4 regions of the Phyllobacterium sp. 0TCS1.6A genome follow, and region 2 is predicted to be linked to each of the others. Evidence: predicted binding sites of a transcription regulator. Region 2 holds the regulator's gene; each other region holds the start of a gene.
The links. Region 2 encodes PhoB, which activates phosphate uptake and scavenging genes when phosphate is short. Its sites were predicted from a motif close to TGTCATNNANCTGTCAT; they were not measured.
Positions count from the first base shown of each region.

Region 1: a site for PhoB is predicted at 4,574-4,590, ahead of ugpB (sn-glycerol-3-phosphate ABC transporter substrate-binding protein UgpB). Genes of this name have one in related genera too.
Region 3: a site for PhoB is predicted at 4,900-4,916, ahead of OSJ75_RS07865 (PhoX family protein). Genes of this name have one in related genera too.
Region 4: a site for PhoB is predicted at 2,826-2,842, ahead of OSJ75_RS02190 (UDP-2,3-diacylglucosamine diphosphatase). Genes of this name have one in related genera too.

Region 1 covers NZ_JAPMAB010000001.1:173,985-181,272, forward strand. Annotated here, with positions in the region: gene OSJ75_RS00805 (MetQ/NlpA family ABC transporter substrate-binding protein) at 1-234, shown strand, start outside; gene ugpC (sn-glycerol-3-phosphate ABC transporter ATP-binding protein UgpC) at 301-1,377, opposite strand; gene ugpE (sn-glycerol-3-phosphate ABC transporter permease UgpE) at 1,381-2,229, opposite strand; gene ugpA (sn-glycerol-3-phosphate ABC transporter permease UgpA) at 2,239-3,129, opposite strand; gene ugpB (sn-glycerol-3-phosphate ABC transporter substrate-binding protein UgpB) at 3,203-4,513, opposite strand; gene pncA (bifunctional nicotinamidase/pyrazinamidase) at 4,662-5,261, opposite strand; gene nagA (N-acetylglucosamine-6-phosphate deacetylase) at 5,313-6,473, opposite strand; gene OSJ75_RS00840 (SIS domain-containing protein) at 6,470-7,288, opposite strand, start outside.
Region 2 covers NZ_JAPMAB010000002.1:200,329-207,616, reverse strand. Annotated here, with positions in the region: gene pstC (phosphate ABC transporter permease subunit PstC) at 1-435, shown strand, start outside; gene pstA (phosphate ABC transporter permease PstA) at 432-1,748, shown strand; gene pstB (phosphate ABC transporter ATP-binding protein PstB) at 1,815-2,588, shown strand; gene phoU (phosphate signaling complex protein PhoU) at 2,615-3,337, shown strand; gene phoB (phosphate regulon transcriptional regulator PhoB) at 3,510-4,196, shown strand; gene OSJ75_RS05140 (GNAT family N-acetyltransferase) at 4,251-4,697, opposite strand; RNA gene ssrS (6S RNA) at 4,869-5,025, shown strand; gene OSJ75_RS05130 (5-formyltetrahydrofolate cyclo-ligase) at 5,046-5,702, shown strand; gene OSJ75_RS05125 (TIGR00282 family metallophosphoesterase) at 5,699-6,523, shown strand; gene OSJ75_RS05120 (TerC family protein) at 6,606-7,288, shown strand, end outside.
Region 3 covers NZ_JAPMAB010000002.1:768,886-776,173, forward strand. Annotated here, with positions in the region: gene OSJ75_RS07840 (CoxG family protein) at 1-138, opposite strand, end outside; gene pgi (glucose-6-phosphate isomerase) at 277-1,929, shown strand; gene OSJ75_RS07850 (succinylglutamate desuccinylase/aspartoacylase family protein) at 1,969-3,024, shown strand; gene OSJ75_RS07855 (HAD family hydrolase) at 3,024-3,755, shown strand; gene OSJ75_RS07860 (threonine ammonia-lyase) at 3,845-4,828, shown strand; gene OSJ75_RS07865 (PhoX family protein) at 4,986-6,968, shown strand; gene OSJ75_RS07870 (hypothetical protein) at 7,055-7,288, opposite strand, start outside.
Region 4 covers NZ_JAPMAB010000001.1:458,487-465,774, forward strand. Annotated here, with positions in the region: gene OSJ75_RS02180 (DUF2865 domain-containing protein) at 1-319, opposite strand, end outside; gene OSJ75_RS02185 (NADP-dependent malic enzyme) at 386-2,683, opposite strand; gene OSJ75_RS02190 (UDP-2,3-diacylglucosamine diphosphatase) at 2,904-3,725, shown strand; gene OSJ75_RS02195 (glycosyltransferase family 4 protein) at 3,715-4,776, shown strand; gene OSJ75_RS02200 (MFS transporter) at 4,882-6,096, shown strand; gene dgcA (N-acetyl-D-Glu racemase DgcA) at 6,093-7,076, opposite strand; gene OSJ75_RS02210 (ABC transporter permease) at 7,135-7,288, shown strand, end outside.

The sequences.
Region 1 (7,288 bases), on a different contig from region 2:
GATGTCGATGCAGCCGCGATCAACACCAACTATGCGCTCGAAGCCGGTCTCGACCCGATGAACGGCACCATCCTCAAGGAAGGCGAGAAGGCTCCCTACATCAATCTGATCGCCGTTCGCACCGCCGACAAGGACAAGCCCTGGGTGAAGACGCTGATCGAGGCCTATCACTCCGATCCGGTGAAGCAGTTCATCCTCGACAAGTACAAGGGTGCCGCGGTACCGAGCTGGTAAGCATCACGAAAAAGGCCGGGTTCGTCCCGGCCTTTTTTATGCCTGTCCAGAAATGGTTCTTCCGGCTCAATCGTTCAGGCGCTTGCCGTCCTTGCCGAAAAGATGGAGCTTTTCCCGGGGTATGATTACCCGCAGGCTGTCGCCGGTCTGCGACGCCGAACGGCCCGCCACGCGCACGACCACCCTTTCGCCGCCGACAATTCCATAGACATAGCTTTCCGCGCCGACAGGCTCGACGCCGAGAATGCCCAGCTCCAGCACGAGCCCGCCGGCATGCGACTTCTCGTCGGCGGCAACCTCGAGATCTTCGGGCCGGAACCCGATCACCGCGCCCTCGCCGGGCACGGCAAGCCCGGTCGCGCCGATCTTGGTTCCATCATTGAGAATGAGGCCGTTGCCGTCGCTGGTCACATGAACGAGGTTCATGGGCGGCGCGCCGATGAAACTTGCGACGAAGGTGCTCGCGGGCTTCTCGTAGATGTCGAGCGGCGCCCCGATCTGCTCGACGGCACCGGCATTCATCACCACCAGGATATCGGCGAGCGTCATGGCTTCGAGCTGGTCATGCGTAACATAGACGCTGGTCACCCCGAGCTGGCGCTGGAGGTTCTTGATCTCCACCCGCATCTGGCCGCGCAGCTTGGCGTCGAGGTTCGACAGGGGCTCGTCGAAGAGGAACACTTTCGGGTTGCGGACGATGGCGCGGCCCATGGCGACGCGCTGGCGCTGGCCGCCGGAAAGTTCGCGCGGGCGGCGATCGAGGAGATGCGTCAGCTCCAGCGTCTGGGCGGCCTCGCGCACCCGCTTGTCGATCTGGTCCTTCGGCATGCCGCGATTGCGCAGGCCATAGGCCATGTTGTCATAGACCTTCATATGCGGATAGAGCGCATAATTCTGGAACACCATGGCGATATCGCGCTCGGCGGGTCCAAGGTCGTTGACCGTCCTGTCGTCGATCCGGACGGTGCCGCCGGTGATCGATTCCAGCCCGGCGATCATGCGCAGCAAGGTTGATTTACCGCAGCCGGAGGGGCCGACCAGCACGCAGAGCGCGCCATCCTCGATGGCGATGTTCACGCCCTTGACCGCTTCTACCGAGCTGCCATAGACCTTGCGGACATCGGTCAATTCTACGCTTGCCATAAATCACTTCTCCGTTTCGACCAAGCCGCGCACGAACCAGCGTTGCATCAGGACGACAACGAGAATGGGCGGGACAATGGCAAGAATGCTGGTGACCATCACCAGATGCCATTCGGTATCGGCATCGGCGAAGGAGATCATTTTCCGCAGGCCGATCACGATCGTGGCCATGTCGTTGCGGTTCGTCATGAGCAGCGGCCAGAGATATTGCGTCCAGCCATAGATGAAGAGGATGACGAAGAGCGCGGCGATGTTGGTCTTCGACAAGGGAAGCAGGATGTCCTTGAAGAAGCGCCAGGGCCCGGCGCCATCGACGCGCGCCGCTTCCACCAGTTCGCCGGGGATCGTCATGAAGAATTGCCGGAACAGTAGGGTCGCCGTGGCCGAAGCCATGAGCGGGAGGATCAGCCCGGTATAGGTATCGATGAGGCCGAGATCGACCATGATCTTGTAGGTCGGCAGGATGCGCACCTCGACGGGGAGCATCAATGTGATGAAAATCAGCCAGAAGAACACCATGCGCCCGGGGAAGCGGAAGAACACGATCGCATAGGCCGAGAGGATGGAAATGACGATCTTGCCGATCGCTATGCCAAGCGCCATCACCAGCGTATTGAACAGCAGCCGGTCGACGCCGACGCCGCCGATGCGCCCGACGCCGCCGAACAGCGCCGCCTTGTAGTTCTCCCAGAAATGGGCGCCGGGCAGGAGCGACAGCGGCGGACGCATCACCTCCTGCAGGGTCTGCGTCGAAGCGACGAAGGTGTAGTAGATCGGAAAGGCGACGATCACTATGCCCAGGATCAGGATGAAATGGGCGATGAAGCGGCCTATGGGATTGTTCTCGATCATGTCCGCATCCTAGCCGTAATGGACTTTCCGCTCGACATAGCGGAACTGAATGGCCGTCAGGGCAATGACGATGACCATGAGGATCACCGATTGCGCCGCCGAGTCGCCGAGAATGAGATTGACGAAACCGTCATTGTAGACCTTGTAGACCAGTGTTTCCGTCGCCTTGCCGGGGCCGCCTCCGGTGACGGCATGGATGATGCCGAACGTGTCGAAGAAGGCGTAGACGGTATTGACGACGAGCAGGAAGAAGGTCGTCGGCGCCAGCAGCGGAAAGATGATCGTCCAGAACCGCTTGTTTTCGCCCGCGCCATCGATGGCGGCGGCTTCGATGAGCGATTTCGGGATGCTTTGGAGGCCGGCGACGAAGAACAGGAAATTGTAGCTGATCTGCTTCCACGCCGCCGCGGCGACGACCAGCACCATGGCCTGGCCGCTGTCCAGCAGCGGATCCCAATTATAGCCGGTAGAGCGGATCAGATAGGCGAGGGTGCCCATCGAGGGGTTGAACAGGAAGAGCCACAGCATGCCGGCGATTGCCGGCGCCACCGCGTAGGGCCAGATGAGCAATGTGCGGTAGATGCCCTTGCCGCGCACGACCTTGTCGGCCATGACGGCGAGCAAAAGCGCGAGCGCCATCGCTATCAGCGCCGTAGCCACCGAAAAGACCACGGTCACCTGCAGGGAATTCAGGTAGTTCGGATCGTTGAGGACGCGCTTGAAATTGCCGAGGCCGACGAATTGCGTCGCCAGGCCGAACGGGTCCTCGCGCAGCACCGATTGCTGGATGGCCTGCGAGGCAGGCCAATAGAAGAAGATGATGGTGATCGCGAGCTGCGGGGCAAGGAGAAGATAGGGCAATAATTTATTCGGAAACGTCACGCGGGTGGACGATGCCATGAATAATCTCGCTTTATCAAAGAGGGATCCGTCCGCGCTGGAATTCCGCGGACGGATTGCGTTGTAACGATGCTTACTGGCCGATGGCCTGCTTTATGGCGGCATTGCCGCGCTCTACAGCATTGTCGAGCGCCTGCTGGGCGGTCTGCTTGCCGGCCAGCATGTTCTCGAACTCCTCGTTCTCGATATCGCGGACCTGCGGAAGATTGACGAGGCGAACGCCCTTGGAGTTCTCGGTCGGTGCCTTGCCCATCATCTGCTTGATCGGGATCTCGCGCGCCGGGTTCTTGTCGTAGAAGCCGGATTTCTTCGTCTCTTCATAGGCTGCGAGCGTAACCGGGAGGTAGCCCGAGACCTGATGCAGGCGCGCCTGGATTTCGGTCTTCGACAGGAAGGCGAAGAAGGCGGCGACGCCCTTGTACTGCTCGTCGGACTTTCCGGCGAAGACCCAGAGGCTCGCGCCGCCGGGCGTGGTGTTCTGCGGTGCGCCCTGGGCTTCCGGCTCATAGGGCAGCTGCCCGGTGCCGTAATTGATGCCCGACTTGACGACATCGCCCAGACCGCCGGAGGATTCGGTGAAGATGCCGCATTCACCGGAGGTGAAGAGCTGCTTGGCTTCCGAGGTGCGTCCGCCGTAACGGAAGGTGCCGTCCTTGGCGAGATCGGCCAGTTCCTGGAAATGCTTGACGAAGATCGGGGCGTTGATCTTCAGTTCGACGTCGGTTCCGGCAATGCCGTTCTCGTTGCTGCCGAAGGAGACGTTGTTCCAGGCGGCAAAATTCTCGGTATGGATCCATGTGAGCCAGGTCGAGGTATAGCCGCAATTGGCCGCGCCGCTGGTCTTGATCTTCTTCGCCGCTTCCCAGACTTCCGGCCAGGTCTTCGGCGGGTTGTTCTCGTCGAGACCTGCCTTCTTGAAGATGTCCTTGTTGTAATAAAGGATCGGCGAGGAGCTGTTGTAGGGGAAGGACAGCATGGTGCCGTCCGGCTTCGAATAATAGGCGACGATGCCCGGCAGATAGAGGCTCTTGTCGAACTTCGAATCGCCCATCGACAGGATGTCGGCGACCGGCTTGATGGCGCCCTCGGCGCCCATCATGACGCCCGTGCCCGCATCGAAGACCTGGATGATGTCGGGTGCCTGCTTGGCGCGGAAGGCCGCAATGCCGGCATTCAGCGTTTCGGGATAGGTGCCCTTGAATACGGGCGTTACCTTGTATTCGCTCTGGCTTTCGTTGAATTCCTTGGCCAGCGTGTTCACCACCTCGTTGTTGGCGCCGGACATGGCGTGCCACCAGGAGACTTCGGTGACGGCAAAGGATGAAGTGGACGAGGCGAGGATAAAGCCTAGTGCAAGGCTGATCTTGCGGCTGTCAATCTGCATTTGTTTCTCCCATTCGTGAGGCGTCATCTTCAGTGCGCTTGCGGTCAGTATCCTTATTATGTGACAGACAAACAACAGTTTTCTGTCCGCCGGCTTTTTTCGGACGGCCGGCCTGTGGAAAAATGCGCAGCTGTTCACTTATTGGGCTTCAGATCAGGGTGACGCCCGCCTTCAGCATGCGATCGGTCATGATCTTCATGGAGCCGGCAAGGTCGATGCCGCGGCAGGCATCCATCAGCACCTCGGCGGTGAAACCCTGGCTGACGGCGTCGAGCGCCGAATAGGCCACGCAGAAATCCGTGGCGAGGCCGACAAAGGTGACATGGGTAATGCCCCGTTCGCGCAGATAGCCCGCAAGCCCCGTCGGCGTCCGGCGATCGTTCTCGAAAAAGGCCGAATAGCTGTCGATGTGCGGGCGGAAACCCTTGCGGATGACAAGCTGCGCCTTGGTCCAGTGCAGATCCGGATGGAACTCGGCGCCGACCGAGCCCTGGACGCAGTGGTCGGGCCATAATGTCTGCTCGCCATAGGGCATGGCGATCGTGTCGAAGGGCGCTCTTCCGGGATGCGAGGACGCAAAGCTCGAATGCTGCGCCGGGTGCCAGTCCTGGGTGAGGATGACACGGTCGAAACGAAGGATGAGCTTGTTGACGATCGGCAGGATTTCATCGCCGGCGTCGACGGCGAGCGCGCCACCGGGGCAGAAATCATTCTGCACGTCGATGACGATCAGGGCGTCCTTGGTCATTGTCGGGTTCTCTCGGTGAGCGGCAAGACTACGGCCAAGCGGCGGCCCGCGTCAACGCGCGTAGTGCGTATCGCCGCCGACCCAGACATGGTTCACATCGAGATCGTCGCCGAGATGGACGATGTCGGCGGCATAGCCGGCGGCGATCCTGCCGCGATGATGATCGATGCGGATGCTCTGCGCCGGGTAGAGCGACGCCATGCGCAGCGCCTCTTCCAGCGGCAGGCCGAGCTCGCGGTGGACGAAGCGCACCGCCGATATCATGTCGAGATCGGCGCCGGCCAGCGTGCCGTCGGCCAGGGTCAGCCGTCCGCCGGCGCGGGTGATCGTGCGGCCATTGAGCGTGAGCGTGGTGATGTCGGTGCCGATGGTGGACATCGCATCGGTCACCAGGAATATGCGGCCGGGTCCCTGCTTGGCGCGCAGGGCGATCGACATCGCCGCCTTGTCGACATGGAAGCCGTCGGCGATCAATCCGGCCGAGAGCGCGCCGGACTGCAGGGCGGCGCCGACGAGGCCGGGGCTGCGGTGGCCGAGCTGGCTCATGGCGTTGAACAGATGCGTGACCATGCTGGCGCCGGCGTCGCATGCGGCCATCGCCACCTCGAAGCTGGCGCCGCTATGGCCGAGGCTGACGATGATGCCGGCATCGGCCATGGCGGTGATCTTTTCCGCCGGCACCGTTTCGGGCGCAAGCGTCGTCAGCAGCACGGGTATCTCCTGCGCCGCCTCTATGATGGCGACGAGATCGGCATCGTCCATCGGCCGGATCAGCTGCGGATCGTGCGTTCCCTTGTGGCTGACGGAGAGATGCGGGCCTTCGAGGTGGAGGCCGGCAAAGCCCGGCACCCGGTCGCGCGCCGCAGCCTTGGCGGCGGCAATGGCGGCGGCGGTGATTGCGGGCGTGTCGGTGATCAGCGTCGGCAGGAGCGCCGTGGTGCCGAAGGCGAAATGCGCGCTGCAGATGCGGGCGATGATTTCGGCGCTGGGGCCGTCATTCAGCAAGACGCCGCCGCCGCCATTCACCTGGACGTCGATGAAGCCGGGAACGAGCCTGCCGCCCGGGAGCGCGACGCGCCGCGTTTCGGCCGGAAGCGAGCCGGCGGCAACGATGCCGGCAATGGTGCTGCCATCGACGACGAGCGCGCAATCGGAGTGCCATTCATCGCCGTCGAATATCTCGGCCCCGACAAGGGCAAATTCCGTGCTCATAGAGTTTCGGTCACTTTTCGCAAATGGGGCGGCTGGTCGGGATTATGGCCCCGGCTGCGCGCGAATGCTTCGACGAAGGCATAGAAGGATACAAGGGCGGCGAGGGGATCGGTCAAGGGATGCGCGGTCGTCACGAAAGGCAGCGTCCTTGCCGACGCGGCCTTGTCCGAAGTGATGAACACGGCCGCGCCCTGTTCGGCCAGGCGGTCCGCAGCCTCGGCGATCGAGGCTTCGGCGGCATCGCGCGAGGCGAGGACGAGGATGGGGAAATCCTTGCCGACGATGGCCTTCGGCCCGTGCATCACCTCCGCGGCACTGTAGGATTCGGCGTGGACGCCGCTGGTTTCCTTGAATTTGAGCGCGATCTCGTTGGAAATCGCCAGCGATGGACCGCGACCAAGGACGAAAAGCGAGGCCTCGTCCTTCAAGGCGGCGGCAAAGGGCGACCAATCGCAGGCGAGCGCCTTGGCGAGGGCGGCCGGAAGCGCATCGATGGCGGCCAGCAGATCGTCGTTCTCCGTCCAGTGGGCGATCAGCGCGAGGCCGGCGATGGCGGAACTGACGAAGGATTTGGTCGCCGCGACGCTGCGCTCCGGCCCCGCCAATATGTCGATCGGATATTCGCTGGTGCGGGCAAGGTCGGAATCGATCGCATTGGTGATGGCGATGGTCAGGGCGCCGCTCTGCCGCGCCGCCCGCGTCATGCTGACGATGTCGGGGCTCTTGCCGGATTGCGAGATCGACAGGGTGGCGGCCTGGCCGAGCTTCAGGCTGACGCCATAGATCGAGGCGACCGAAGGGCCGAGCGATGCCAC
Region 2 (7,288 bases):
ATCGTCATGGGCGTGATGCTCATCCCCTTCGTCTCCTCGCTGTCGGACGACATCATCACCGCCGTGCCGCGTTCGCTGCGCGACGGCTCGCTCGGCCTCGGGTCGACGCCTTCCGAAACCATCAAGCGGGTGGTCCTGCCCGCCGCCCTCCCAGGCATTGTCGGCGCCCTGCTGCTCACGGCCTCGCGCGCCATCGGTGAAACGATGATCGTGGTGCTGGCAGCGGGCGTCGCCGCGCGGATCAGCATCAATCCCTTCGAGGCGATGACCACGATCACGGTCAAGATCGTCAACCAGCTGACGGGTGACCTCGAATTCAACTCGCCGCAGACCCTCGTCGCCTTCGCGCTTGGCCTGTCGCTGTTCTTCATTACCCTGGCCATGAACATCTTCGCACTCTACATCGTGCGCAAGTACCGGGAGCAATACGAATGACCGATACGACACTCAATGCCCCGGCCGTTGCGGCCAGGCCGGCCCGCCGCGATATCGGCCTGAAGCGCCGCTATGCCGCCGAGCGCCGGTTCAAGATGTACGGGATCATCGCCATCGCCATCGGCATCTTCTTCCTGGCCGCACTGTTGTATTCGGTCATTTCGAACGGCTACACGGCGTTCTGGCAGACCGAGGTCAACCTGGCGATCAATTTCGATCCGGAAGTCATCGATCCCGACAACAAGCGCGCGACCGATCCATCGGTGCTTTTGACGGCGAATTATCCGGTCCTGGCGCGCAATGCGCTGGCGGAGAAGCTCGGCGTCAGCAAGACGGACCGCCCGGCCATGCGCGAGATGAGCAAGCTGTTCTCGGATGGCGTGCGCGGCCAGCTGCGCGAGCTCGTTGCCGCCAATCCGTCGCTGATCGGCACGACGCAGAATATCTGGGTCCTGACCGGCGCGGACATCGATTCAGCCTTCAAGGGCCAGATCGACATCAGCGTCGAGGAGAGCCGCCGCAAGGTCTCCGACCGGCAGCTCGGCTGGATGGAGCAGCTGAAGGGCGAGGGCGCCATGACACAGCGCTTCAATTCCGGGCTCTTCACCTATGGCGCGTCGAGCCGCCCCGAGACATCGGGCCTCGGCGTCGCCCTGGTCGGTTCGCTCTACATGATGCTGATCGTGCTCGGCCTGTCGCTGCCGATCGGTGTCGCCGCGTCGATCTACCTGGAGGAATACGCCAAGAAGAGCCGCCTCACGGACATTATCGAGGTCAATATCAACAATCTCGCGGCCGTGCCCTCCATCGTCTTCGGCCTGCTCGGCCTCGCGGTCTTCATCAACTTCTTCAACCTGCCGCGCTCGGCCTCGCTGGTCGGCGGACTGGTGCTGACGCTGATGACGCTGCCGACGATCATCATCGCCACCCGCGCGGCCTTGCGCGCCGTGCCGCCATCCATCCGCTCGGCGGCGCTCGGCGTCGGCGCCTCGAAGACGCAGATGGTGTTCCACCACGTCCTGCCGCTCGCCGCGCCCGGCATTCTTACCGGCACGATCATCGGCCTTGCCCATGCGCTGGGCGAAACGGCGCCGCTGCTGCTGATCGGCATGGTGGCCTTCGTCGCCAACAGCCCGGTAACGCCGCTCGATCCGGCAACCGCGCTGCCGGTGCAGATCTATATGTGGGCGAACGAGGCGGAGCGCGCCTTCGTCGAGCGCACCTCCGGCGCGATCATCGTCCTGCTGCTGTTCCTGGCGGTCATGAATATAACGGCTATCATCTTGCGCCGGCGCTTCGAGCGTCGCTGGTAAAACGAAAAGGCTTGTCCTATGAACCTGATGACGGAACGAAATCTCGAAAAAGCGGTGAATGAAAAAATGAACGCACAGTTCAACGCGATCAAGATGCAGGGCAAGGATGTCACCGTCCATTACGGCGACAAGCAGGCCCTGTTCGGTGTCAGCCTCGATGTTCCTGAGAAGATGGTAACGGCGCTGATCGGGCCTTCCGGCTGCGGCAAATCCACCTTCCTGCGCAGCTTGAACCGCATGAACGATACGATCGAAGGTTGCCGTGTCGGCGGCCAGATCACGCTGGACGACGAGGATATCTACAATCCGAAGATCGACGTGGTCGAACTCCGCGCCCGCGTCGGCATGGTGTTCCAGAAGCCCAATCCGTTTCCGAAGTCGATCTTCGAGAACGTCGCCTATGGCCCGCGCATCCACGGCCTTGCCCGCGGCAAGCAGGAGCTCGAGGAGATCGTCGAGAAGAGCCTGCGCCGCGCCAGCCTCTTCGACGAGGTGAAGGACCGCCTGCACGAGGCCGGCACGGGCCTTTCCGGCGGCCAGCAGCAGCGCCTGTGCATTGCCCGCGCCATCGCCGTCAGCCCGGAAGTCATCCTGATGGACGAGCCCTGCTCGGCACTCGATCCGATCGCCACCGCCAAGGTGGAGGAACTGATCGACGAACTGCGCCAGAACTATACGATCGTCATCGTGACGCATTCGATGCAGCAGGCCGCCCGCGTGTCGCAGCGCACGGCGATGTTCCATCTCGGCAATCTGGTGGAAGTCGGCGATACCGAGACGATGTTTACCAATCCGACCGAAAAGCGCACACAGGACTACATTACCGGACGCTTCGGCTAAGCGGTGGAGGAACAATCATGACCGACCTGCAATCCCAGCATACGGTACGCGCCTACGACGAGGAACTGAAGTTCCTCACCCACAAGATCGCCGAGATGGGCGGCCATGCCGAGCGCATGGTCGAACAGGCCATCACGGCCATGGTCAATGCCGATAACGCGCTGGCGCAAAGGGTCATCTCGGACGACCTCATCCTCGATGCGGGCCAGCGCGAGATCGACGAGCGGGCGATCACCATCATCGGCAAGCGCCAGCCCATGGCGATCGACCTGCGCGAGATCATCGGCACGATTCGCATTTCCTCCGATCTCGAGCGCATCGGCGACCTCGGCAAGAACATTGCCAAGCGCGTGGTGGCCGTGACGGAAACGCGGCAGACGCTCTCCGTCTATCGCGGCCTGCAGACCATCGCCGAACTCGCCTTGACGCAGCTGAAGGACGTGCTCGACGCCTATGCGACGCGCTCGATCCAGCAGGTCAATATCGTGCGCGAGCGCGACGACGAGATCGATGCGCTGTACACCTCGCTCTTCCGCGAGCTCCTGACCTATATGATGGAAGATCCACGCAATATCTCGGCCTGCACGCATCTGCTGTTCTGTGCCAAGAATATCGAGCGGATCGGCGATCACGCGACCAATATCGCGGAAACGGTCTATTATATCGTCACCGGTTCGCAATTGCCGGCCGAGCGGCCCAAGGAAGACCAGACCCACAGCATCGTGGTCGATGAAGCCAACCTGTCCTAGTATCGCAATGCCGAATTTCGCAACCCGTCGCAACCCGGTACCGGCGATCCCAGGATCGGGAATGCCGGTGTTTACAGGAGGAGGCGCCTTGCGGTGCTTCCTGTCACACTCGGTTCCCGCGCGGAAAGCCGGTTCCACCGTCCAGGATTTGCTCTAGTCAGCGGATAATCTCATGGCCATAGCTCCGAAGATCACTGTAGTTGAAGATGAAGAAGCGCTCAGCGTCCTGCTTCGATACAATCTTGAAGCAGAGGGTTATCTCGTCGACACCATCGCCCGTGGCGACGAGGCGGAAATAGCCCTGCGCGAGAAGGTTCCGGACCTGCTCATACTGGACTGGATGCTGCCGGGCCTTTCCGGCATCGAGCTATGCCGCCGGCTGCGCACGCGCCGCGAAACCGAGACGCTGCCGATCATCATGCTGACGGCGCGCGGCGAGGAGAGCGAGCGGGTGCGCGGCCTTGCCACCGGCGCGGACGACTACATGGTCAAGCCGTTTTCGACGCCGGAACTGCTGGCCAGGATCAAGGCCATGCTGCGCCGAGTCAATCCGAGCCTGTTGTCGCACGTCCTCAGCTTCGGCGATCTGAAGCTCGACCGCGAGCAGCATCGCGTCTTCCGCAAGGAGCGTGAACTGAAGCTCGGGCCGACCGAATTCCGGCTGCTGGAATTCCTCATGCAATCGCCGGGGCGGGTTTTCTCGCGCGGCCAGCTGCTCGACAATGTCTGGGGCGCCGATATCTATGTCGACGACCGCACGGTCGATGTCCATGTCGGCCGCCTGCGCAAGGCGATCAATGTCGGCCGCTCGCCGGACCCGATCCGCACGGTGCGCGGCGCCGGCTATTCATTCGGCTAGGCGTTTGCCGGCAGGGCATATTCCAGCGGGCGCGCCGCCCCGTCTTGGGATGGATCAGATCGCCTTCACATATTTGATGAAGGGCGTCACCTTGGCCAGCCGGTCATAGAGCAGGCGCGCCGTTTCATTGTCCCGGTTGGTCATCCAGTAGACGGAGTGGATATCGTCCGCCTTCGCCTGCGCGTGGACCGCCTCGATCAGGGCGCGGCCGACGCCTTTGCCGCGGCTGTCCGGATCGGCATAGAGATCCTGCAGATAGCAGACATTGGCCACGCTCCAGCAGTGGCGGTGGTAGAGAAAATGCGTCAGCCCGACCGGCTTGCCGTCCCATTCGGCGATGAGGCCGCGGAATTCGCCATCGCCGCCGGAATTCAGGCGCGCGAACGTCGTCCGGTAGACTTCCTCGGCAACGCTGGTCTCGTAGAAGTCGAGATAGCCGGTCCAGAGGCGGCGCCATTCGGTCTCGTCCGAACGCCGCAGGGGGCGGATCAGGATGGTCATGATTTTCCTCGTCTCATGGGTGTGTGGGGTCGGGTGAGAGGGGGCGGGTGAGGGCTGTGGTGCGGCATCGTAGCCCGGTGTCCGGCCTTCAACAAGCATCGCCCGGCGCCGGCGGCAGAAATCGTCATCGGCGCTCTGGCAGAAAACCGTGCCCCGTCCTATATTCGTCGCGGCGCTCTGCGCTTCTCGACAGGAGAGACATATTCCCCGGGGCCTTAATGATCCCTTAGGGAGCTGTCCCTGAGGAGGCCCGTGGGCCTCTTCACACGGCGCCCACCTACTTTGTAGGTTCCCGGGATCGACTTCTCCATCGGTTGTGTGGACGCCACTGTTTCATCCCGAGCCGGCTTGCCGGCGCCTCATGAAAACAAGCGCGTGCATCATCCGTCTTCCGTCAAAGAGCTGAAAAAAACGCTGCGTCTCGAGGCTTTGGCCAGGCGCGACGCGCTGTCCGCCGAATATCGGACGCAGGCCTCGCAGCGGATCGCGGCAGCGGGGCTCGAGACTATTCCTGTCGCGCCCGGCGAAATCGTCTCCGGCTTCTGGCCCATCCGCTCCGAGGTCGACCTGCGGCCGCTGCTGCACGCGCTGGCCCAGCGCGGTGCGCGGCTTTGCCTGCCGGCTATCATCGACAAGCAGACCATTGTCTTCCGCGAGCATCGCGACGATGCGGCGATGGTGGAGACGGGCTTCGGCACGTCGGGTCCCGCCGAGGATGCGCCCGTGCTCGATCCACAGCTGATGCTGGTGCCGCTGGCCGCTTTCGATGCGCGCGGCCATCGCATAGGCTATGGCGCCGGCTATTACGACCGGGCGATCGCCGCGCTTCGCCGCAAGGGCGCCCGGCCGCGCCTCGTCGGCATCGCCTTCGACTGCCAGCAGGTGGCGACCGTGCCCGACGAGCCGCATGATGTGCCGCTGGCGGCCATCCTCACCGAAAGCGGCTTGCGCCGCTTCGCAACGACCGATAAAGCCAGTGAAAATACCTTCAGGATGGATGTGTGAGATTACTTTTTCTTGGTGATATGGTTGGACGCACGGGACGCACCGCGGTCCATGAGAAGCTGCCGGGGCTGATCGTCGATCTGAAGCTCGATTTCGTCATCGTCAACGGTGAGAATGCGGCGGGCGGTTTCGGCATTACCGAGGAAATCTTCCGCGATACGATCGGCGCCGGCGCCGATGTGGTGACGACCGGCAACCACGTCTGGGACCAGCGCGAGGCGCTCATCTTCGCCGCCCGCGAGGAACGGTTCCTGCGCCCCGCCAATTTCCCGGTCGGCACGGCGGGCAAGGGCTCTGGCGTCTATCTCGCCAGGAACGGCGCGCGCATCCTCGTATCCAACATCATGGGCCGGGTCTTCATGCATCCCGACCTGCACGATCCCTTCACGGTGGCGGAGGAAATCCTCGCCGCCTGTCCGCTCGGCGAGCAGGCGGATGCGGTCGTCTTCGATTTTCACGCGGAAGCCACCAGCGAGAAGCAGTGTTTCGGCCATTTCGTCGATGGAAGGGCCAGTCTCGTCGTCGGCACCCATACGCATGTGCCGACCGCCGACGCGCAGATCCTCAATGGCGGCACGGCCTACATGTCCGATGCCGGCATGTGCGGCGATTATGATTCCTCCCTCGGCATGGAAAAGGAGGAGCCGCTCAACCGTTTCCTGTCGAAAGTGCCGAAAGGCCGTTTCGAAGCCGCCAGCGGACCAGCCACGATCTGCGGCGTCGGCGTCGATATTTCCGACCGCACCGGCCTTGCCGAAAGGATTGCACCGCTGCGCATCGGGCCGCGGCTTGAAGAAACCATACCGGCATTCTGGAAATAAGTTGACCATTCCAGCACATGCAGACTTAATTCGCCCAAATGCTTCGCACCATCCGGTCACTCAACAAGGAATGTAAGACCCCATGGAAGCCCTGCTCTCTCATTTCGATTTCATCTATCAGCCAGCCGGCCTGATCGCGCTCGTCACCCTCGTGGTGATGGAGGTCGTGCTCGGCATCGACAATCTGATCTTCATTTCGATCCTGACCAACAAGCTGCCGCAGGAGCAGCAGGCCCGCGCCCGCCGGCTCGGCATCGGCGCCGCGCTCATACTGCGGCTCGCGCTGCTGTTCACGATTTCGATCATCGTCCAGCTGACGGAGCCGGTCTTCGAGGCATTCGGACATGGCTTCTCCTGGCGCGACATTATCCTCATCGCCGGTGGTCTCTTCCTCGTGTGGAAGGCCACCAAGGAGATCCACCACACGGTGGACCACGAGGATGCCAAGGAAGACGTGATCGGCAAGCAGGTGACCCTGACGATGGGCGGCGCCATCACGCAGATATTGCTGCTGGACCTGGTTTTCTCCGTCGATTCCATCATTACCGCGGTCGGAATGACCGATGAGATCGTCATCATGATCATCGCCGTCATCACCGCCGTCGGCGTCATGCTGTTCGCGGCGGAACCGCTTTCGCGCTTCATCGCCGCCAATCCGACGATCGTGATGCTGGCGCTCGGCTTCCTGCTGATGATCGGCATGACGCTCATCGCCGATGGCTTCGGCTTCCACGTGCCGAAGGGCTATATCTACGCGGCCATGGG
Region 3 (7,288 bases), 570 kb from region 2:
CGCTTCGAGTTCCGTATCGCTGACCCAATCGAGCTGCTCGCAGCCGGGAATGCAGGCTTTCAGCACATCGGCATCGTTGAGCGCATCCCATACCTCGTGGCGCGGCGCGGCTATCCATTCTTCTCCGGTCAGATTCATGTTCAGCCTTCCTGCCTTCGCTCCAGCATCGTCTATCGCGGAATTTCAATATATTCTACCTTTGTCAGATTGAACTGAAACGGTTCTGGTGGCAGGTTCCCCCATATTCGGACATCCCCCATCCTCAGGAGATTAATCATGGCGTCGGAGCAAGCGAGCGATATCAAGCGTGCGGTCCAGGCATTGAAAGCCCACCGGAAGAGCGGTGCACCGAAAAACATGCGCGAAGTCTTTGCCTCGGACAAGAAGCGGTTCTCGCGCTATTCACTCGCGCTCGACGATCTTCTGCTCGACTGGTCGAAATGCCTGGTCAACGACGAGACGCTGGCGCTGCTGCTGCAACTGGCAAAGGCTGCTGGTGTGGAGAAGCGGCGCGACGCCATGTTCGCCGGCGAGGCCATCAATACGACCGAGGGCCGCGCCGTGCTGCACATCGCGCTTCGCAATCGTTCGGGCCGCGCTATCAAGGTCGACGGCAAGGATGTGATGCCGGACGTCGGCGATGTCCTGTCGCGCATGGCAGCTTTTGCCGATGGGCTGCGCTCCGGCGAAACGAAGGGAGCGAAAGGCAAGCCGATCACCGATGTCGTCAATATCGGCATTGGCGGCTCGGATCTTGGCCCCGCCATGGCCACCAAGGCCCTGTCGCCCTATCATGACGGGCCGAAGCTTCATTTCGTGTCAAATATCGACGGCGCCGATATCGCCGATACGATAGCCGGCCTCAACCCGGCGACGACGCTCTTCATCATCGCGTCCAAGACCTTCACGACCATCGAGACGATCACCAATGCCAAGGCGGCGCGCAAATGGATCGCCGATGCACTTGGCGAAAAGGCCGTCGCAAAACACTTCGCCGCGGTCTCCACCGCGCTCGACAAGGTCGATGCCTTTGGTATCCCATCCGATCGCATCTTCGGGTTCTGGGACTGGGTCGGCGGCCGCTATTCCGTCTGGTCGGCCATCGGCCTGCCGGTGATGATCGCCATCGGTCCGGAGAATTTCGGCCGCTTCCTCGACGGCGCCCACGCCATGGACGAACATTTCCGCAAGGCTGCGCCAACCGAGAATCTTCCGTTCATGCTCGGCCTGGTCGGCTATTGGCACCGCGCCATTTCCGGCTATACCAGCCGCGCCGTCATTCCCTATGACCAGCGCCTTGGGCGCTTGCCTGCCTATCTGCAGCAGCTCGACATGGAATCGAACGGCAAGAGCGTCACCCTTGCCGGCAAGCCGGCTTCCGGCCCCACCGGTCCCGTCGTCTGGGGAGAACCCGGCACCAACGGCCAGCATGCCTTTTTCCAGCTGCTCCACCAGGGGACGGATGTCATACCGGTCGAGTTCATCGTAGCCGCCAACGGGCACGAACCGGATCTCGACAATCAGCATCAGATGCTGCTCGCCAATTGTCTTGCCCAGTCGGAAGCCCTGATGAAGGGCCGTACGCTTGAGGAGGCAAAGGCCCAGCTGGCGGCGAAGGACATGCCGCGCGCCGAGGTCAACCGCATTGCGCCGCACCGCGTCTTCTCCGGCAACCGGCCGTCGATCACCATCGTCCATGACAAGCTCGACCCGTTTGCGCTGGGCCGCCTGATCGCGCTCTATGAGCACCGTGTTTTTATTGAGGCCCAGCTTTACGGCATCAACGCCTTCGATCAATGGGGAGTCGAACTCGGTAAGGAACTGGCGACGGAATTGTTGCCGGTCGTCTCCGGCGATGCGAGTGCCGGGGACAAGGACGCTTCCACGCAAGGACTTGTCGCGCATCTTCGCAAGCGGCGCGGCATTTAAGCCTATTCAGGGCCTGGCAGGAATAATGGAAAGAGCATGATGAAAACCGAGATGATCAAGCTGGCCGGCGATGTGCCGGGCAATGAGATAGAGCTGCGCGTCCTGCGCTTCGAAGGCAAGGCGGGGAGCGCGGCGCCATCGGCCTACCTCCAGTCGTCGCTGCACGGCGCGGAACTGCCTGGCCAGGCGGCGCTGCATTTCCTCCTGCCCATGCTCCAGCAGGCCGAAGCGGATGGCCGGGTGGAGGGCAGCATCACCATTGTACCGCAAGCCAATCCGATCGGTTCGGCGCAATGGCTGGCGCATCAGCATCTCGGCCGCTTCGAATTCTTCTCGAGCACGAATTTCAACCGCTCTTTCCCGCTTCTCGACAGTCTCGATACGTCCTCGCTCATCGCGCCCGACGCGCCGAAGCCGCTTGCGGAGCGGTTGAAGGCGCAATTGCTTCGCCTTGCCCTGCCGCACGAGATCGTGCTCGATCTCCACTGCGACGATGAAAGCGAGAACTATCTCTATATCCACCAGGCCTTCCTTCCGGAAATGTATGATCTCGCCTCGGCGCTCGGCTCCACGGCGATACTTTCGTGGGACAGCACGGCCGATGCCGCCTTCGAGGAGGCTTGTGCCCATCCCGTGCTGCGCCTGCCCGACGAGGAACGCAGGAAGCGCGCGGTGACGACGGTTGAGTTCCGCGGCCTCGCCGACGTCGATATCGATACGGGAAAGGCGGATGCTGCCGGCCTTTACAAATATCTCGTGCATCGCGGTGTCGTGCGCGACGACAATACCAGGCTCGAAAGGAATTTTGCCGGCCCGGTCGTCCCGCTTGAAAATGTCGAGATGATCCGCGCGCCCCGCGGCGGCATGATCCTCTTCCATGTCGATATCGGCGCCGAGGTACAGGAGGGCGACAAGCTCGTCACCGTGGTCACCATCCCCGGCGATCCATCCGGCGACATCACCCTTGCGGCGCCGCAGGCAGGGCGCATCCTGACGCGGCGCAGCAGTCGCTATATCCGGCGCGGCGACGACCTGATGAAGCTTCTCGGCAGCCGCCGGTCCGACGGTGCCCGTCCGGGTTCGCTGGAATCCTGATGGGCAAGGTCGAACCACGCGAGATAGGCGGCATTCTCTTCGACAAGGATGGCACGCTCGTCGATTTCAACCGCACCTGGTTCGGCATCACCATGGAACTGGCGGGCCGTGCCGCCGGTGGCGACGATGCGCGCGCCCGCCAGCTTATCGAAGGCGGCGGCTATGATTGGGAGATGAAGAAGTTTCGCGGCGGATCGGTGGTGGCGGCAGGCACGATCAACGATATCGTCGATCTTTGGCACCCGGAGCTTTCGCTTGAGGAAAAGCGCCGGCTGATCCGCGAATATGATGATTATACGGTCAAGGAAGGATCGTCGCGCGCTGTGGGCATCGACGGGCTTCAGGCGACGCTGGAGGCTCTCGCCGCGCAGGGCTATGTGCTCGGCATCGCCACCAATGATTCCGAGGCCGGAGCCCGCGCCACTGCGACGGCGCTCGGCCTGTCGCATCTGTTTTCCGCGATCATCGGCTATGACTCGGTGCTGCGGGCGAAACCCTATGCCGACCAGCTGCATCTTTTCGCCGAAAAGACCGGACTGCCGCCGCGGAAGATCGCCATGGTCGGCGACAATGCGCATGATCTTGAAATGGCCCATGCCGCCGGCGCGGGCCTCGCCATCGGCGTCCTGTCCGGTAATAGCACGCTGGACGATCTGGCGCATTTGAGCGACGTCATCCTCGGCTCCATCGCCGAACTCCCGGCCTTCTTCGCAAAACGCTCCGACGGCTGATTGCCGGCAATTGCCATGATGACAAGGTTTGGCGTGTCTCCCTCGCGCCGCGGTGCTATCAAGCTTGCGACGCGACAGGAGACAAAAGCATGGATGCTCAAGCGACGACGGTCGACATGGCGGATATCGAGGCGGCAGCCGAAAGGCTCCACGGCCAGATCAGGCGGACTTCCTTCATCGAATCGCCCGTTCTGAACCAGCAATTCGGCGGTCGCATCCTGTTCAAGCCCGAATGCCTGCAGCGTACCGGCTCCTTCAAGTTCCGCGGCGCCTATAATCGCATCAGCCAGTTCACCGCCGAAGAACGGCAGCGCGGCATCGTCGCCTTTTCTTCTGGCAACCATGCCCAGGGCGTGGCGAGTTCAGCCGCCCTGTTCGGGATAAAGGCGGTGATCGTCATGCCCAAGGATGCGCCGGAGGCGAAGATCGCCAGCACACGCGCCTATGGCGCCGAGGTGGTCTTCTTCGATCGCTATACCGAGAAGCGCGAGACGGTAGCCGCGCCTTTCGTGGAACGCGGCATGGTTCTTGTCCCGCCCTTCGACGATCCGCATATCATCGCCGGCCAGGGAACGATCGGCCTCGAGATCGTCCGCGAAGCGGCGGCGGAAGGCCTCGTCATCGACGATCTCTTCGCACCCGCTGGCGGTGGCGGGCTGATCAGCGGTGTGTCCGTCGCGGTCAAGGCGCATTCGCCGGCGACGCGGATCTGGGGCGCCGAGCCGGAGCATTTCGACGATCTGCGCCGTTCGCTGATCGCGGGCCGCATCGTCGCCAATGATGCGGGTCATCGCTCGATCTGCGATGCGATCCTCACGCCGCAGCCGGGAAACCTGACATTCCCCATCAATGCGCGCAATCTTTCCGGGGCGATCGCAGTATCGGACGACGCCGTGCGCGAGGCGATGCGTCTTGCCGCGAGACATCTGAAGCTTGTCGTGGAGCCGGGCGGTTCGGTCGGCCTTGCGGCGCTGGCTTCCGGCGAGGTGGACATCAAGGGGCGCACCGCCGTCGTCGTCCTGTCCGGCGGCAATGTCGATCTTGCCGAATATGGCGCGCTGCTCGCCGCCTGACGGACAACTCGGCAAGGACTCTGGTTCGGTTCCATCGTGCCGGCATTCACTTTTGCCGGATTTCGCCTGATTGTCATATGCCCGTCATGCACAGCTTTTAGCGATCATCTGGAATGGTTCTAATCCATAGCCCAGCCACATAGCCAGAGGTCGCACCATGAACGAGCACAGCCAGATTTTCCGTACGAGCCTCCTTGAGGAGAATGACGGCCCGGGCCAGAACCCGACCGAGAATCCGACGATGGGCGAGTTGATCGCCACGCGTTTCTCGCGCCGCGGCTTCCTGAAGGGCTCGCTCGCAGTGTCGGCGATCGCCGCCACGGTCAGCCCGATGGCGCTGATGATGGCCGATGAAGCCCGCGCCGAAGGCAAGTCTGCCTTCAACTTCGAAGAGGTCGAGGCGGGCATCGATACCGGTCACCATGTGGCCGCCGGTTATGATGCGGACGTGCTCCTGCGTTGGGGCGACGCGCTATTCGCCGATTCGCCGGAATTCGATCCCGCCAACCAGACGCCCGAGGCGCAGGCCAGGCAGTTCGGCTACAATAACGACTATGTCGGCTTTATTCCGCTCGAAGGCTCGTCCGAGCACGGCCTGCTCGTCGTCAATCACGAATATACGAATGAACATCTGATGTTCCCCGGCATCGTCAAGGTCGTCGAAGGCAAGATCGAAGTCGCGCCGGCCGACAAGAAGCGCGTGGACATCGAAATGGCGGCGCATGGCGGCACCGTGGTCGAAATCCGCAAGGAAGGCGGCAAGTGGCAGGTCGTGCGCGACGGAAAGCTCAATCGCCGGATCACCGCGAATACGGAAATGCAGCTTTCGGGCCCGGTCGCCGGCCATGATCGGGTCAAGACCAATGCCGACCCATCGGGCCGAAAGGTCTTTGGCACGATCAACAATTGCGCTGGCGGCGTCACGCCATGGGGCACCTATGTCATGGCCGAGGAAAACATCCACGGCTACTTCATGGGCACGCTGCCCGAGGGCAGCAAGGAGGCCGCCAATTACAAGCGTCTCGGTGTTCCGGAAGGCGTCTATGAATGGGGCAAGTTCCACGACCGTTTCGATCTTTCCAAAGATCCGAATGAGGCCAACCGCTTCGGCTGGGTGGTCGAGGTGGATGTGAACGATCCGAACTCCATACCGAAGAAGCGCACGGCGCTTGGCCGTTTCAAGCATGAAGGCGCGGCCTCCATCGTGGCCAAGGACGGGCGCGTCGTCTTCTACCTCGGCGATGACGAGCGCTTCGACTATGTCTATAAGTTCGTCACCAGCGGCAAGTTCAATCCGGATGATCGCAGCGCCAATCTCGATCTGCTCGATGATGGCACGCTTTATGTGGCCAGGTTCGCCGCCGATGGCACGATCGAATGGCTGCCGCTCGTTCATGGCAACGGCCCGCTCACCGGCGAAAACGGCTTTGAATCGCAGGCCGACGTGCTGATCGAGACGCGCCGCGCCGGAGATCTGCTCGGCGCGACCAAGATGGACCGGCCCGAGGACATCGAGCCGAACGCCGTCAATGGCAAGGTCTATGTGATGCTGACCAACAATACCAAGCGCAAGGACGACCAGGTCGACGCTGCCAATCCGCGCGCCAAGAATGCCTTTGGCCACATCATCGAGATCGCCGAGGCCGATGGCGATTTTTCCGCTACCTCGGGCAAATGGGAAGTCCTGCTGAAATGCGGTGATCCGGCCGTCGCCGAAGTCGGCGCATCCTTTTCCACCGAAACCAGCAAGAATGGCTGGTTCGGCATGCCGGACAATTGCTCCGTCGATGCCGATGGCCGCCTGTGGGTTTCGACCGACGGCAACTCGCCGAAGGATACGGGCCGTACCGATGGCCTTTGGGCAGTGGATACGGAAGGCGAAGCCCGCGCAACGTCGAAGCTGTTCTTCCGCGTGCCGATCGGCGCTGAAATGTGCGGCCCGCTGATGCTGCCGGACATGGCGACGATGATGGTTGCCGTGCAGCACCCGGGCGATGGCGGCGAAGACTGGGAAGGCTTCGGCCGTCCCTCCTACTACGAGGACCTTTCCACCCGCTGGCCCGATTTCAAGGACGACATGCCGGTGCGCCCCTCGGTGATTGCGATCACCAAGCAGGGCGGCGGCAAGATCGGCGTTTGAGAAGGATAAACTGCATCAATCAGTAAACCCGGCCCTGAAATGTTCAGGACCGGGCTTTTGCCAGGTGGTTTTACGCTTTGCTGTTCTTAATTTTTGACAGCGACCAATCGAGGTCCGAACTGATCCCGCCCAAACGTCTGAAACTGAATATCCGCGAGGGCAACTTTGCCGCTCTCCTTAGGGAAGGTCAGTTTGAGTTCTTTCAGATTGTTCAAGTCAATTCCAGCGAACGCTTTCAGCGGTATCGCCACCATGTTGAGGAGACTTGATACGTTTCCGTCGCCAAAAGGTTTATCCCGGGGATCGTCGATCCGCGGCCT
Region 4 (7,288 bases), on a different contig from region 2:
GGTAGTCGCCGCCATAGATGGGCGTCGTTTCCGCCGGCCGCTCAGCCCCTGGCTGCCCCAGGACCTCATAGGGCGGGTCGTCGTTGACGGAGGGCAGATTGCGGTACTGATGATCGCGTATGGGGCAATCATTGGCATCGAGCGCAGCTTCGATACGGTCCCTGCGCAGATTATATTCGTAGTCGTCGATAGCGTAGTCGCTCGTCAGTTCATCGAGCCTTGCCTGCATGCGGGCACAAACGGCAGGATCGGCCAAGGCCGGTCCTGTCAGCAGAAATGCACCCAGCGCGAAAAGCAGCAGTGAACAGAAACGTATCATCGTCATGCCTATTGATTGGCCGCATGAACCATCACGTCCATGCGGCAGCAATAAGACACCGGGCCGTCAGTCAATTCGTTGTGATGCTTCAACAACCGCAAGCGCCGTCATGTTCACAATACCGCGCGAGGTAACGGACGGCGTCAGGATATGTGCCGGCTTGGCGGCGCCCAGCAGGATGGGGCCGACATGCAAGGCATCCGTCACCGACTTCACCACATTCAAGGTGATGTTCGCGGCATCGAGATTGGGGAACACGAGGAGGTTTGCCTCGTCGCTGAGCCGTGAGTGCGGCAGCACCCTGTCGCGCAGGATCTGCGAAAGCGCTGAATCGCCGTGCATTTCGCCATCCTGTTCCAGGTCGGGCGCTTTGGAGCGCAGGATTTCCGATGCGAGGCGCATCTTCGCCGCGCTTTCCGAATCGCGGGACCCGAAGTTGGAGTGCGACAGCAGCGCAGCCTTGGGCTCGATGCCGAAGCGGCGGATTTCGTTGGCGGCAAGCACGGTCTTTTCAGCGATCTCCTCCGATGTCGGGTCGATGCTGACATAGGTATCGGTAAGGAAGAGCACGCCGCGCTGCGAGATCAGCAGGCTCAGGGCGGAAAAGTTGCGAATTCCCTCCGTCTTGCCGATGATCTGTTCGACATTGCGCAAATGGCGTTCGAACCTGCCTTCAAGGCCGCAGATCATGGCATCGGCTTCGCCGCGCACAATGGCGAGGGCGGCGATCACGGTTCCGCTGGCGCGCACCATGGTCCGCGCTACCTCCGGGGTCGTGCCACGACGCCCGGTGAGGTTGACGAGAAGATCGACATAATCGCGGTAGCGCGGATCGTCTTCAGGGTCGATGACGTCGAAATCCGTCCCCAGCTTGATCTTGAGGCCGTAGCGCTTGAGCCGCGTCTCGATGACCTGCGGGCGACCGATGAGCGTCGGGATGGCTATGCCTTCCTCCAGCACCACCTGCGCGGCGCGCAGGACCCGTTCATCTTCGCCATCCGAGTAGATCACGCGCTTCTTTTCCGCCGATTTTGCTGCGGTGAAGATCGGCTTCATGATCAGGCCCGAACGGAAGACGAACCTGTTGAGCTTGTCGAGATAGGCGTCGAAATCTTCGATCGGCCTGTCGGCGACACCGGTTTCCATGGCGGCCTTGGCCACCGCCGGCGCGATACGCAGGATAAGCCGCGGATCGAATGGCGATGGAATGAGATAATTCGGTCCGAAAGTCGGCGTGTCGCCGGAATAGGCGCGGGCCGCCACGTCCGACGGCTCCTCGCGCGCCAGAGCGGCAATCGCCTTTACCGCCGCCATCTTCATCTCCTCATTGATGGCGCGCGCACCGCAGTCCAGCGCACCGCGGAAGATGTAAGGGAAACACAATACGTTGTTGACCTGATTGGGAAAATCCGATCGACCGGTGCAGATCATCGCGTCCGGACGGGCAGCGCGGGCCTCCTCCGGCATGATTTCGGGGTTGGGGTTGGCGAGCGCCATGATCAGCGGGTTCGGCGCCATCTGCTTCAACAGTTCAGGCTTGAGGACCCCGGCCGCCGAAAGGCCGAGAAAGACGTCCGCGCCGGAGATCACGTCCGCCAGGACCCTCGCATCGGTCTTCTGGACGTAGGCGGATTTCCACCGGTCCATCAGCGTATTGCGTCCTTCATAGACGACACCGTCGAGATCGCAGACCCAGATGTTTTTCCGATCCACGCCGAGCTTGACCAGGAGGTTCAGGCAGGCGAGGGCCGCCGCGCCGGCACCGGAGGCGACGATCTTCACCTTGGAGAGATCCTTGCCGGCGAGTTCCATGCCATTCAGGATGGCTGCGGCAACGATGATGGCCGTTCCGTGCTGGTCGTCATGGAAGACAGGGATGTTCATCCGTTCGCGCAGCTGTTCCTCGACCTCAAAGCACTCCGGAGCCTTGATATCCTCGAGATTGATACCGCCGAATGTGGGTTCGAGCGCCGAAACGACATCGACGATGCGCGCAATCTCATTGGCGTCGATCTCGATGTCGAACACATCGATATTGGCGAACTTCTTGAAGAGGACGGCCTTGCCCTCCATGACCGGCTTCGAAGCCAGCGGGCCGATATTTCCAAGGCCGAGCACCGCCGTACCGTTCGAGATCACGGCGACGAGATTGGCGCGGCTGGTATAATCCGCGGCGGCCGCGGGATTTTCATGGATTGCAAGACAGGGCGCTGCGACGCCCGGCGAGTAGGCGAGCGCCAGGTCGCGCTGGTTGCCCAGGGGCTTGATCGCCTGGATTTCCAGCTTACCCGGCTGCGGAAAGCGATGATAGAACAGAGCGCTCTCTTCGAGATCAGATTTACCGGGCGTTTTATCCTCTGCCATGGACGGTCCTTTCACCTTCGCTCTGCTGCCTTCACGGTTGCACATCCCGAAGAGGTTTGCATCCGCGTCTTGAGGCTGAGAGGCTTAAATGAACTCAGAATCGATACAAGTGTTTATCGCCAGGAACCCCCATTTTTAGCGCCGTCATACGTTTGTGACATGAATCGGGTTTGTGTCGGCCAATCGGACGCATCCACGTCGTAGCAACGGAGATCGGATCATGATGGATGGCGAGGCACGAAAATTCCGTACGCTCTTTCTGTCAGATATCCATCTTGGGTCGAAGGGCGCAAAGGCCAACTTCCTGCTGGATTTCCTCAAGCATCATGACGCCGATACGATTTATCTCGTCGGCGACATCGTCGATGGATGGCGGCTCCGGCGTTCCTGGCATTGGCCGCAGGAGCACAATGACATCGTGCAGAAGCTGTTGCGGAAGAGCCGGAAAGGCGCCCGGATCTATTATATCGCGGGCAATCACGATGAATTCCTGCGCGATTTCCAGGGGACGCATTTCGGCGGCATCGAGGTGACGGACCGGATGATGCACGAAACCGCGAACGGCAAGAAATATCTCGTCATCCATGGCGATCAGTTCGATGTCGTGGTGCGAAACGCCCGTCATATCGCCTATCTCGGTGATTGGGCCTATGACGCAGCACTGGCGATCAATACGGTCATGAACAAGATGAGGCGCTTGCTGGGCCTGCGCTACTGGTCGTTCTCGGCCTGGGCAAAATTCCGGGTGAAGAAGGCGGTCAATTTCATCGGCTCGTTCCAGACGGTGGTGTCTGACGAAGCCCGGCGAATTGGCGCCGATGGCGTCATCTGCGGCCATATTCATCACGCGACGATCGAGCAGATCGACGGTATCGAATATATCAATACGGGCGATTGGGTGGAAAGCTGCACCGCCATCGTGGAACATTTCGACGGCCGGATGGAGCTCTTGTCCTGGACCCACCTCATCGGCGAGAATGCAGGCTTCGCCCCTGTCGTTCAGCTTGCCGATAAGCGGCCAAAGGCGGCGAATGCAGCCTGAAGACGATACACGGCGACTGGTGATCGTTACGGATGCCTGGCATCCGCAGGTCAATGGTGTTGTCAGGACATTGACCAAGGTGCGCGAGCTGATGGAGGCTCGCGGCTACGAAGTCACCATCATGTCGCCGGCGGATTATCCCTCGGTGCCTTGCCCGACCTATCCGGAGATAAGACTTGCAATGACGCTGCCCGGCGCGCTGAAGGCGCGTCTTGAGGCCATCCAGCCCGCCTATATCCACATAGCGACGGAGGGGCCGCTTGGTTTCATGGCCCGGCGCGCCTGCATGAAGAACAATTGGCGCTTCACGACCAGCTTCCACACGCGCTTTCCCGAATATCTGCGCCAGCGCCTTCCGGTTCCACTGTCGCTTTCCTACGGCCTGCTGCGTCGATTTCACAACTCGGCCCAATGTTGCCTGGTGCCGACGCAGTCGATCCACGATGAACTGTCGCAACGGGGCTTCAAGACGCTAAAAGTCTGGACGCGGGGCGTCGATCGCGCGCTGTTCAAGCCTGAACGCGGTGCCGACCTTGGGCTTCAGCGACCCGTCTTCCTCTGTGTGGGGCGGGTAGCACCGGAAAAAAACCTTGAAGCCTTCCTCGACCTGGATCTGCCCGGCACAAAGCTGGTCGTTGGCGACGGCCCTGAACTCGAGTCGCTGCGGCGCAAATATCCGAGCGTCGTCTTCGCAGGCAAGAAAGAGGGCGCGGAGCTCGCCCATCACTACGCGGCATCGGACGTCTTCGTGTTTCCCAGCCGGACGGACACTTTCGGCCTTGTTCTGCTTGAGGCGATAGCTGCCGGATTGCCGGTCGCGGCCTATCCGGTGCCGGGACCCAAGGATGTCATCGCAGCGACGGGTGCGGGCATATTGGCCGAGGATCTGAGCGTTGCCGCTCTGGAAGCCCTGGCGATGGGGCGGGTCGATCCCGAGAAAAGCCTGAATAAATTCAGCTGGGAAGCCTGCGCCGAAATATTTGAAAGCATATTGGCCTTTATCGGCGCCTCAAGGCCGCGCAATCTGTCCGACCAGGCCCAGAAACCTTAGGCCTCGCTGGATGGAGGTTTTCTAGGCAGCGGCGCGGTTTCGTGTTAGCGACGTAGGGCCGGGCTATTGATTCTACCGGCCTGTTTCACACCCGAAAGTCGATTGATGACAGCCGCATTGGCGGATCCCAGCGTAGAAAAACCGTCGCGGTTCGAGCTTCGGATCGCGCTGATGTATTTCGCGATCTTCATGTCGACCGGGCTGCATCTGCCCTATTTTCCGCTCTGGCTCGAATATAGGGCGCTCACGCCCACCGAGATTTCGATCGTGCTGTCGATGCCGCTTTTCGTGCGCGTGGTCGCGGCTCCACTCGTATCGATGCTTGCGGACAAATCCAGTGACCGCGCCCATGTGCTGTCGGCGGCGGCGGTAATGGCGGCGCTTATCGCCGCGTTTTATTTCGTCCCTTTCGGTTTCGCTGGAATCCTTGCCGTTTCACTGCTGCTGTCCCCGCCCTGGACGTCGCAGATTCCTCTAGCCGACACGATCGCCCTGTCCGGCGTGCGCCGATACGGCATCGATTTTGCGCGGATGCGGGTCTGGGGCTCAATTTCCTTCCTGCTCACCTCTTTCTTCGCGGGGATCATCATCCAGCGCATCGGCGAACACATCATCCCCTGGGCGCTGCTGGCGGCGTTGATCCTCGCCTGTGCGACAAGTTTTGCCGTGCCCCGAATCGGCAGGCCCCGCCGCATATCGCCGCTGTCGGACATAGACATAGCCAATGCAGGAAGGGCATTGCGCCGGCCCGCCTTCGTGACGTTCCTCATCGCGACCGGCATCACGCAGGCGAGCCATGCCTATGGCTACAGTTTTTCAGCCATCTACTGGAAGTCGATCGGCATCGAAGAGACGGTGATCGGCATATTCTGGTCCATATCGGTGGTCGCAGAAGTCATCATCTTCGCGACGTTCCGGCGGTTCTTCGGCAAGGTTCATCCGGCCAAGGTGCTGATGATCGGCTCTGCCGTCGCCATGTTCCGCTGGACCTTGTTCCCTCTGGTCGAGCCGCTCGGGCTCGGCATAGGCGGGTTCCTGTTCTCGCAGTGCCTGCACTGCTTTTCCTTCGCATTGTCGTTTCTCGGAATGCAGAAGATGATCGCCCTGACCATTCCGGAGGAACGGGGCGGCACCGCCCAGGGCCTGTCGACCTTCTTCGTCGGAACTTCGCTTGCGGCGGCGACGATGGCATCCGGGCCGCTTTATTCGGCGACGGGCATAAATGGCTTCTACGTGATGGTCGCCCTGGCCGCCATCGGCCTCGTTCTGGCGCTGGCCTCGTTGAAACTCGAGAGAGGCGAGCGGGCTGCCGCCGCCTAGCCCCAGAGCACGGGCGAAGGCGGAGAAACGAGGCTGCCGGAAAATGTCAATCCCGGCTCCCGGTCCTTCTTCAGTATGAGCGGCCCGTCGAGATCCACATAATCCGCATCCTGAGCGACGAGCATTGCCGGCGCCATGGCCAGCGATGTGCCGACCATGCAGCCCACCATGATGCCAAATCCCAGGCGCCGGGCTTCCTGCTGCATTCGCAGCGCTTCCGTCAGGCCGCCGGTCTTGTCGAGCTTGATGTTTACATAATCATAGAGTCCGGCCAGTTGGTGCAGATCGTCCGCAGCATGGACGCTTTCGTCCGCACAGATCGGCACAGGATGCGGTATCCGGCGCAGGATGGCATCTTGGCCGGCCGGCAAGGGCTGTTCGACGAGTGCCACCCCGGCCTTGGCGCAAGCGAGGAGATTGGCGACGATATTATCGTCGTTCCAGCCCTCATTGGCGTCGATTATGATGCGGCTGGCAGGAGCGGCGGCTGCAACCGCGCTTATGCGATCGGCATCGTCGTCGCCGCCGACCTTGACCTTGATCAGCGGCCGATGAGCGAATTTCGCCGTCGCGGCAGCCATGGTCTCGGCGTCGCCGAACGACACGGTTACCGCCGTCGTCAGGTCCCGCAATTCTCCAAGACCGAGTAATTCTGCGACACTGGTCCGCGCGCTCTTGGCTTCGAGGTCCCACAGGGCGCAATCGACCGCATTGCGCGCCGCGCCAGCGGGAAGCAGCTTCGCCAGATCGTCGCGGTCCAGTCCTTGAACCAGCTGCTCGCGGATCGATTCGATCTGCTCGCAGACGCTGTCGATACTTTCGCCGTAACGCGCATAGGGAACGCATTCACCCCGACCGGTTGCAGTTTCGGTGACGAGCCTGCAGATGACGACGGCGGCCTCGGTTTTCGAGCCTCGGGATATGGTGAACGTTCCGGCGATGGGCCATCTCTCCACCCCGATTTCAAGTATTGTTGACATTATTGAGTGCCTTAATTGTTCAAGTGACACGCACCGAAAGACTCGATATGTGTGAGGAATGTTGACCGATAGAGCAAGCAAATCAAGTGCTTCTACCGCAGCGCCGCCTCAGGTTGAGTTCAGTGAGGACGGCGGTCAGGCCCTGATCGCTCTATCGGGTGCCTGGACGACGCGGAACGTCAGGCGTGTGGACGATACCATGCGGCAAATCG